4 regions of the Streptomyces sp. NPDC040610 genome follow, and region 1 is predicted to be linked to each of the others. Evidence: riboswitches for the same ligand, from Rfam matches in the RefSeq annotation. Region 1 holds a riboswitch; each other region holds the start of a gene.

Region 1 (2,191 bases):
TCAGCGGCGTCTGCGGGCTGCTCACCGCCGCGGTGGGCTGGGTCGTACGGGCCCTCAGGCGCGGCCGCCGTCAGAGCCCCGCCGCTACGCCCGAGCCCCGCCCCCCGGCCGACGGGGCGTCCGCGGACGGTCCCGCCCCGCGGGCGGGCGCGGGATGAGCGGCACCCGGCCCCACACGACACCGGCGGCGACCGCCACGGCGGCGGACGTCGTCAGCCACACCGCGAGCCGGAGCGGGACGCCCTCGACGAGGAGGGAGGCGAGCGCGCCCGCCAGCGTGGCGGCGCAGCCGCAGACCACGCAGTACGCCAGCAGGACCAGCCGCCTGTCGGGCGGCGGGGCATGCCTGCTCAGTGGAAGCTGCTTGCTCTCGACCCCCATGGTCTCCAGCCTTCCGTGCGCACGCTGGGACAGGTCACTCCACCCCGACTCTCCCCGAGGCCACCGCCCTCACAAACGCTCGCCACGCCGGTGGCGTCACGGCCAGGTGCCCGCCGTGGCGGTGATTGGAGTCTCGCACCCACACCCGATCACCAGGATGGGCCACTTCCACACATTCACCGGTCGGCGTGGTGTAACTGCTCTTGAACCACTGTGCTGCCGGTAAGTACGCGTCGGCCACACCGCCCCCTTGCCCAGTGCGCTCGCGAGAGCCGGCGTCGCCCGAGCGGGTCCGCATGCCGCGCCGCTCCCTGCTGTCATGTTCAAGTTTACGAACGGGTGTTGCTCGCGCCTAGCCGTAAACCGGCCCCCGAAGCCGTCCGTGTGGACCTCCGCACACTCTCCCGTCGCAGGTCAACAGCGAGTTGACGGGCGTCGCGGGCCATGGTGGACTGCCGGAGCCATTTACGGCGGCAGCAGAGGAAGCCGGTGCGAATCCGGCGCGGTCCCGCCACTGTCACCGGGTGATCCCACACGATCCCCGGGAGCCAGGAACTCTCGCCGCCGGTCTCGTCGAACCAGGGCGCGGAAACCCTGAGTGAGGACATATCGCCATGCGCGGCCGCCCGTTGCCGTCCCCTGCTCCGCCCGGGGCCCCGTCGCGGCCGAGAGCCCTCCGCCGCGTATCGGCGGGCTGACCCCCATGTGTGCCGATCGCGACTTCGCGTACGGCGCCGCCGCCGGACTCCTCGGTGACCTGCTGCTCGGCGATCCTCGCCGAGGGCATCCGGTCGCCGCGTTCGGGCGTGCGGCGGGGGCCGTCGAGCGGGTGCTGTGGCGTGACCACCGCGGGTGGGGCGCGCTGCACACCCTGGTGTGCGCCGGGGGCGCCGTCGGCGCCGGTGCGCTCGCCTCCTTCGCCGTACGCCGCTCGCGTGCCGCTTCCGTCGGGCTGACCGCCGCCGCGACCTGGGCCGTCGTCGGCGGGACCACCCTCGGGCGGGAGGCGCGCGCCATCGGGGGCGCGCTCGCCGCCGGGGACGTGGACGTCGCCCGGGAGCGGCTGCCCCATCTGTGCGGGCGCGATCCCGCCGCCCTCGACGCCGACGGGATCGCCCGGGCCGTCGTGGAGTCCGTCGCCGAGAACACGTCCGACGCCGTCGTGGGGGCCCTGGTGTGGGGTGCCGTCGCGGGGGTGCCGGGCCTGCTCGGGTTCCGGGCCGTCAACACGCTCGACGCGATGGTCGGGCACAGGTCCCCGCGCCACCTCCGGTACGGGTGGGCCTCCGCCCGGCTCGACGATGTCGCCGGATGGCCCGGGGCGCGGCTCACCGCCGCGCTCGCCGTGGTCGCCGGAGGGTCACCCCGTGCGGCGGTGCGGGCCTGGCGTGCCGACGCCTCGAAGCACCCGAGCCCCAACGCCGGGGTCGTCGAGGCCTCCTTCGCGGGGGCCTTGGGGGTGCGGCTCGGAGGGTCCCTCTCGTACGGGGGGCGGGTCGAGCACCGGCCCGTCCTCAACGGGGAGGGGCGTGCCGTCGTTGTGGAGGACATCGAGCGGGCCGTGAAGCTGTCCCGGCGGGTCGGGTGGCTCGCCCTGGGGAGCGCGATCGTGGCGGACCTGGTCCGGCCGAAGCGGTGGAGGCGGTTCGCATGAGTGGGGGGCTGCTGGTCGCCGGGACCACGTCCGATGCCGGGAAGAGCGTGGTCACCGCTGGGATCTGTCGGTGGCTCGCCCGCAAGGGCGTCTCCGTCGCGCCGTTCAAGGCGCAGAACATGTCGTTGAACTCGTTCGTCACGCGCGAAGGGGCCG
Region 2 (2,191 bases), on a different contig from region 1:
GAGATCCTCGGTCCCACCGCCCTGCAGTCCGGCTCCTACAACCGCCCCGGCTATCTGCGCCTGGACTTCCCCTGGCGCGGCGGGCTCTCCGCCACCGTCCGCAGCGAGGTCGAGGAGGCCGCCAACCGCGCGCTCCGCCGCGACCTGCCCGTCGGCGTGCGCTGGATGACGCTGCCCGAGGCCAAGGAGCTCGGCGCGCTCGCCCTGTTCGACGAGACGTACGGCGAGCAGGTGCGGGTCGTCGAGATCGGCGGCGCCTGGTCGCGCGAGCTGTGCGGCGGCACGCACGTCGAGCACGCCGCGCAGGTCGGCGTCGTCGCGCTGACCGCCGAGTCGTCCGTCGGCGCGGGCATGCGGCGCCTGGAGGCGGCCGTCGGCATCGAGGGCTTCGGCCATCTGGCGCGCGAGCGCGACCTCGTCGCCCGGATCGCCGAGCAGGTGCAGGCGCCGCGCGCCGAACTGCCCGAGCGCATCGCCGGACTCCTCGACCGGCTCAAGGCCGCCGACCGCGAGAACCAGCGGCTGCGGCAGGCGGCCCTGGCCGTCCGCGCGGCCGAGCTGGCCGACCGGGCCGTCGACGTGGCGGGCGCGAGCGTGATCACGGCCACCACGGACGGCGACGCGGGGGCCGCCCGGGCGCTGGCCCTGGACGTGCGCGGGCGGCTGCCCGGAGAGCGGCCGGGCGTGGCCGCCGTGGCCCTCACCGCCGACAAGCCGGTGCTCGTCGTCGCCGTGAACAAGGCCGGGCGCGCGGCGGGGCTGTCCGCGTCGGCGCTGGTCAAGAGGCTGCTCGGCGGGCGGGGCGGGGGCTCGGACGAGGTGGCGCAGGGCGGCGGGGCGGCCGCGGCGGACCTCGCGTCCGCGCTGGCGGGGCTGGCAGGGGTCGTGCGCGCGGAGCTGGGGGCGTAGGACCTCGGTAGGAGCCGGATAGGGGGTTCCCACGGCAAGTGGGAACCCGTCCGCTGTGGACTTACTAGGAAGTCCAAGTATATGTTCGTGACGAAGCCCGCGGTGCAGGGAAGCCGGTGTGAATCCGGCGCGGTCCCGCCACTGTGACCGGGGAGTGCGTTCTCGCGTGAGACAACGCCACTGACGGAGAAGTCCGTTGGGAAGGCGGGAGAGCGGACGCTGATCCGGGAGTCAGGATACCGGCCGTGGGGTGATCCGTGTTGTCCACGAGGATGGAGCAGACACGCATGGCCCCGGTGCGCACCCACGACCCCGGTGATCCGCCGATGCGAGCGACAACCCCCGCTGTCTGACGGCCCCCTGGCCGTTCGCGTCCCCTTCCCGTCCGTCACCCCGGCCTGCCCGCGCACGCCGCCGACGGCCGGTCGGGCGCGCCCGTCCCCGGATCCCACCTGACGAAAGAGCAGGCTCCCATGGTCCGTGAACTGACCCACTTCATCGGCGGCAAGCACATCCCGGGAACATCGGGCGCGCTCGCCGACGTGTACGACCCCAACACCGGCGAGATACAGGCCCGCGTCCCGCTCGCGAACCGCGCGGAGACCGAGGCGGCCATCGCCGACGCGGCCGAGGCGCAGCGCGAGTGGGGCGAGTGGAACCCGCAGCGCCGCGCCCGCGTCCTGATGCGGTTCCTGCGGATCGTCGAGGGCGAACGCGATGCGCTGGCCCGGCTGTTGTCGGCCGAGCACGGCAAGACCGTCGCCGACGCGCACGGCGACCTCCAGCGCGGCCTGGAGGTCGTGGAGTTCGCCGCGGGCATCCCGCACCTGCTCAAGGGCGAGTTCACCGACAACGCCGGGACCGGCATCGACGTGCACTCGCTGCGCCGCCCCATCGGCGTCGTCGCCGGCATCACGCCGTTCAACTTCCCGGCGATGATCCCCCTCTGGAAGGCCGCCCCTGCCATCGCCTGCGGCAACGCCTTCATCCTGAAGCCCTCCGAGCGCGACCCGTCCGTGCCGCTGCGGCTCGCCGAGCTCTTCCTGGAGGCGGGCCTGCCGCCCGGCATCCTCAACGTCGTCAACGGCGGCAAGGAGGCCGTCGACACCCTCCTGGAGGACCCGCGCGTCGAGGCGCTCGGCTTCGTCGGCTCCACGCCGATCGCCGCGCACATCTACGCCACCGCCGCCGCCCACGGCAAGCGCGCCCAGTGCTTCGGCGGCGCCAAGAACCACATGATCGTGATGCCGGACGCGGACCTCGACCAGGCCGTGGACGCGCT
Region 3 (2,191 bases), on a different contig from region 1:
CCCGGCGTCGGGTACTGCTTGCCCGCGTTGAACTTCTTGTGCCCGAGGCGGCAGATGAACGCGGGCCCGTCGTGCTCGGTGCCCTCGGTGCTGAATCCGGCCTCGTGCAGCAGGTCGTAGCCGGTCGTCGGGGTGGCGTCGCAGCCGCGCACCACACCGCCGCCCCAGTCGGCGAAGTCCACCGCGACGACCGCGCCCTTGGTGCGGGTGCAGGAGCTCATCGGGTCGGCCGCCGCGGGAGTGGCCGGGCCGAGCAGCAGGACGCCGCCGCCCAGCGCTGTCGCGGCCGCGCACAGCAGCGCGACGCCTCTCGTGCGTATGCTCCGGACCCGTCCGGTTCCCTGCCCCACCACTGCCCCCTGGGCGTCTGCCGCCGCGGGGTCCGCGTGGTGGCAGGTCCGGGGCCGGGGCCCGCGTGGAGAAACCGTCCGAACCACGCCGTAGTCCGCGACGGCGTCAATCGCTTGCTCTCAGTCCAGGTAATCCGGCTCGCCCGCCGGGCACTTGAGGTGCTCGGCGAACCTACGGTTGCGGGTCAGCGCCGGACTTCGACCGGCTTCCCCTGATGACTGAGCTTGGAATCGGCCGAATTAGAGCACAGTTGCGAATGTGGTGGCAAGGGTGTGCGGGTTGTGTGAGGTTCGAGTACCGTCCTGTGCTGCCGATCGGGGGAATCTGGTGCGAACCCAGAGCTGACGCGCAGCGGTGTGGACCGGCAGGGAGCCGGGCCGAGCCCGAATGCCCGAACGGCCAGCGTCAATGGACGTCGACCCCACGCGCTCGGGCGACGGCCGCGTGTCGTCCGGCTCGGGTCCACGCACAGGGGACCGGCCGCGGGGGGACGTGAGGCCGCCGCCCCCTCTCCCCGGGAGCCCCCGACATGACCTCATCCCGTGCCGCCCGCCGCACCCTCCTCGCCGTACCCACCGCACTCGGCGCGGTGGGTGCCCTCGTCCTGACCGCGCTCCCCGCGGCCGCCACGGCCACCCCCGGCCAGATAGCCACGTCCAAGACGAACGGCGTGAGCTATCTCAGATCCCTGCAGGGCGCCGACGGTTCGTACGCGGGCGCGGGCCTGTCCAACGAGTGGGCGTTCTCCGCGTTCGCCTCGGCGGGCACGGCGGCCGCCGACGTCAGCCCCGGCGGCGACACCTCGAAGAACGCCCGCAGCGTGTACCGCGCGCACCTCGCGGCGGCCGGCTGGCCGGGCACCTCACCGGTCGTCACCGACTACGAACGCGGCATCATCAACGCCTACTCGGCAGGCATCGACCCGGCCCGCGTCTCGGCGAGCCGCAACCTGGTCGCGGACACCTACGCGCACTGGCAGAACTCCGCGCCGGGCTACTGGGGTTCGCCGTCCAACTTCAACGGCACGGTCTTCGCGCTGATCTCGCTCGGCGGCGCCAGGACCCAGTCCGGCGCCAAGCGGGTGCCGCAGGCCCTGCTCGACAGGTCCGTCGCCACGGTCCGCGCCAACCAGCACAACGACGGCGGCTGGAACTTCGGCAGGGCCGAGGGCGACCCCGACGCGCTCGCCACGCCCGGCGACATCGACATGACCGGCGCCGCGATGGCCTCGCTGTGCGTGTCCGGGGTGCCCGCGACCGACCCCGCCATCACCAAGGCCAGGGCGTTCCTGAAGTCGAAGCTCATCAACAACTCCGGTGCCTTCGCCGCCATGTTCGGCGCGAACACCGACTCCAACGGCTGGGCCGTCTCCGGCCTCAACGCCTGCGGCATCAACCCGCAGACCGGCGACTTCCTCACGCCCGCGGGCAAGACCCCGGTGGACTTCCTCATCGCCCAGCAGTTCAAGCCGGGCGGCGGCTTCAAGTATCTGCCGACCGACACCACGCCGTCCGCGTACGCCTCCATCGACGGCCTGCGGGCCGTGGCCGGAGGCGGCTTCATGGCGGCCCCGCCGACCCCGACCACGGCGGGCGCGTCCCGCTGGGCCGCCACGTCCGAGTTCACGCCGGGCACCGCGACGAGCCTGGCCCTGACCGTCGACGACGGCACCTCGCTCAAGGTCTGCTCCGTCGCCTTCACGCCGACCGCGAAGACCACGACGCTCGGCGCGGTCCTGGACGCGGCGTCCTCCTCGGCGACCCCGGCGGGCTGCGTCACGTCCGTCACGCCGGGCAGCGGCACGGGCACGATCACGGCTCTCAACGGCAAGGCCAACAGC
Region 4 (2,191 bases), on a different contig from region 1:
GCCGCATGCTGCGCGACCTCGCGCTCAACGGCCAGGGCCCGAAGTTCTTCACCAAGCTCACCAAGAACGGCCTGCCGCTGGTCGGCACCACCGCCTCCGCCGCGCTGATGCTCGTCGGCGTGTGGATCAACTACCAGTGGCCGGGTGAGGCGTTCAACTACGTCGTCTCCTTCGCGACCATCTCCGGCATGTGGGCCTGGATCATGATCCTGGTCTCCCAGATCAACTACCGCCGCAAGGCCGACCGCGGGCTCGTCCCGCAGTCCACCTTCCGCGCGCCGGGCGCCCCGTACACGAGCTGGTTCGCGCTCGCCTTCATCGGCATGGTCATCGTGATGATGGGCATCGACAAGGACGCGCGGATCTCGCTGTACTGCGCCCCGATCTGGGCCGCGATCCTGTGCGTGTCCTACCTGGTCCTGAAGAGCCGCAACCCGGAGGCCGCGGCCTTCAAGAAGCGCGTGCACACCGGCCAGGCCGTTGAGAACGCCGCGAACGCCGCGGACGACGCACCGGTCACCAAGGACTGACCCCGGACAGCTCCTGTCCAGCATGCGGGCGGCCTCGTACCACACTTCGGTACGGGGCCGCCCCGCTGCTTATCCTGGCCGACATGCTGACCATCACCCAGGCCCTCCACGACCAGATCGTCGCGCACGCGCGCAAGGACCACCCCGACGAGGCGTGCGGCGTCGTCGCGGGCCCGGCGGGCAGCGACCGCCCCGAGCGCTTCGTCCCGATGCTGAACGCGGCCCGCTCGCCCACGTTCTACGAGTTCGACTCGACCGACCTGCTCAAGCTGTACCGCGACCTCGACGACCGCGACGAGGAGCCCGTCGTCATCTACCACTCGCACACGGCGACCGAGGCCTACCCCTCCCGCACCGACATCAGTTACGCCAACGAGCCGGGCGCCCACTACGTCCTCGTCTCCACCGCCGACACCGACGACGCGGGACCCTTCCAGTTCCGCTCCTTCCGGATCGTCGAAGGAGAGGTCACCGAGGAGGACGTCAGGGTCGTCGAGGCATACTGAGGCCGAGCTTCACGATTCACGACCCTCGAGGCGGCAGGACCCAGGAAGCCGGTGGAAATCCGGCGCGGTCCCGCCACTGTGACCGGCCGCGCCCCGCGCGCCCGGGAGTCAGGAACTGACCTGCCGCCTCCTCCACATGCACTCAGGGGACGCGGAAATCCCCTGGAGGAGGCCCGCACCCCATGCGTACCCGCGTACGTGCCCTCGCCCTGCCCGCCGCGGCGGCGATCCTGCTGCCGCTCACCGCGTGCTCGTCGTCCTCGTCGTCCGACGACGACTCCGGGAAACCCGACGCCAAGGCCGGATTCCCGTACACCGTCACCAACTGCGGGACGAGGACGACGTACGACGCGCCCCCGAAGCGCGCGGTCACCATGAACCAGCACGTGACGGAGATCCTCCTCGAACTGGGCCTCAAGGACCGCATCGCCGGGACCGCCTACCTCGACGACAAGGTGCTCCCCGAGTACGAGAAGGCGTACAAGTCGCGCCCCGTCCTCGCCAAGGAGTACCCCTCCTACGAGAAGCTCCTCGCCGCCGACCCCGACTTCGTGTACGGCGGTTACGCGAGCGCCTTCGCGGCGGGCGACGGCCGCTCCCGCGACGCCCTCGCCAAGTCCGGCATCAAGACCCGCCTCAACATCGAGGGCTGCGTCAAGAAGCCCGTCACGATGGACGACGTGTACCGCGAGGTGCGCGAGGCGGGCGCGACGTTCGGGGTCAGGGACCGGGCGGAGACGTGGGTGCGCGACGCCAAGGCGGAACTGGCCGCCACGGCGAAGAAGTCGGCGAAGGGCGGCAAGGCCCCCGCCGTCTTCGTCTACGACAGCGGCGACAAGACGGCCTTCACCGCGGGCGGCCGCGGCATAGGCAACGACATCATCGAACGCGCGGGCGCCCGCAACATCATGTCCGACCTCGACAAGCCCTTCGGCGACGCCTCCTGGGAAACGGTGGTCGACCGCCGCCCCGACGTCATCCTGATCTACGACTACGGCGCCTCCACGGTCGCCCAGAAGAAGAAGCGCCTCCTGGACGACCCGGCCCTCAAGGACGTCCCGGCCATCAAGAACAAGCGGTTCGCGGTGCTGCCGCTGTCGGACGTGGTGCTGGGGGTACGGGCGCCGGGGGCGGTGCGGAAGCTGGCGGAGCAGT

Evidence for each region. Region 1 has a riboswitch for cobalamin ahead of ACZ6AA_RS34125 (cobalamin biosynthesis protein). Riboswitches for the same ligand answer to the same signal wherever they lie in the genome.
Region 2: another riboswitch for cobalamin. It lies ahead of ACZ6AA_RS27525 (CoA-acylating methylmalonate-semialdehyde dehydrogenase); the one in region 1 lies ahead of ACZ6AA_RS34125 (cobalamin biosynthesis protein).
Region 3: another riboswitch for cobalamin. It lies ahead of ACZ6AA_RS26260 (prenyltransferase/squalene oxidase repeat-containing protein); the one in region 1 lies ahead of ACZ6AA_RS34125 (cobalamin biosynthesis protein).
Region 4: another riboswitch for cobalamin. It lies ahead of ACZ6AA_RS16625 (ABC transporter substrate-binding protein); the one in region 1 lies ahead of ACZ6AA_RS34125 (cobalamin biosynthesis protein).

The regions. Positions count from the first base shown of each region.
Region 1 covers NZ_JBVIXA010000014.1:69,752-71,942, forward strand. The annotation lists gene ACZ6AA_RS34110 (hypothetical protein) at 1-158, shown strand, start outside; gene ACZ6AA_RS34115 (hypothetical protein) at 85-381, opposite strand; gene ACZ6AA_RS34120 (DUF397 domain-containing protein) at 416-679, opposite strand; cobalamin riboswitch at 810-961, shown strand; gene ACZ6AA_RS34125 (cobalamin biosynthesis protein) at 1,085-2,035, shown strand; gene ACZ6AA_RS34130 (cobyric acid synthase) at 2,032-2,191, shown strand, end outside.
Region 2 covers NZ_JBVIXA010000008.1:407,760-409,950, forward strand. The annotation lists gene alaS (alanine--tRNA ligase) at 1-909, shown strand, start outside; cobalamin riboswitch at 993-1,171, shown strand; gene ACZ6AA_RS27525 (CoA-acylating methylmalonate-semialdehyde dehydrogenase) at 1,383-2,191, shown strand, end outside.
Region 3 covers NZ_JBVIXA010000008.1:68,564-70,754, reverse strand. The annotation lists gene ACZ6AA_RS26265 (prenyltransferase/squalene oxidase repeat-containing protein) at 1-350, opposite strand, end outside; cobalamin riboswitch at 616-764, shown strand; gene ACZ6AA_RS26260 (prenyltransferase/squalene oxidase repeat-containing protein) at 881-2,191, shown strand, end outside.
Region 4 covers NZ_JBVIXA010000004.1:163,687-165,877, forward strand. The annotation lists gene ACZ6AA_RS16615 (amino acid permease) at 1-530, shown strand, start outside; gene ACZ6AA_RS16620 (M67 family metallopeptidase) at 614-1,036, shown strand; cobalamin riboswitch at 1,055-1,174, shown strand; gene ACZ6AA_RS16625 (ABC transporter substrate-binding protein) at 1,219-2,191, shown strand, end outside.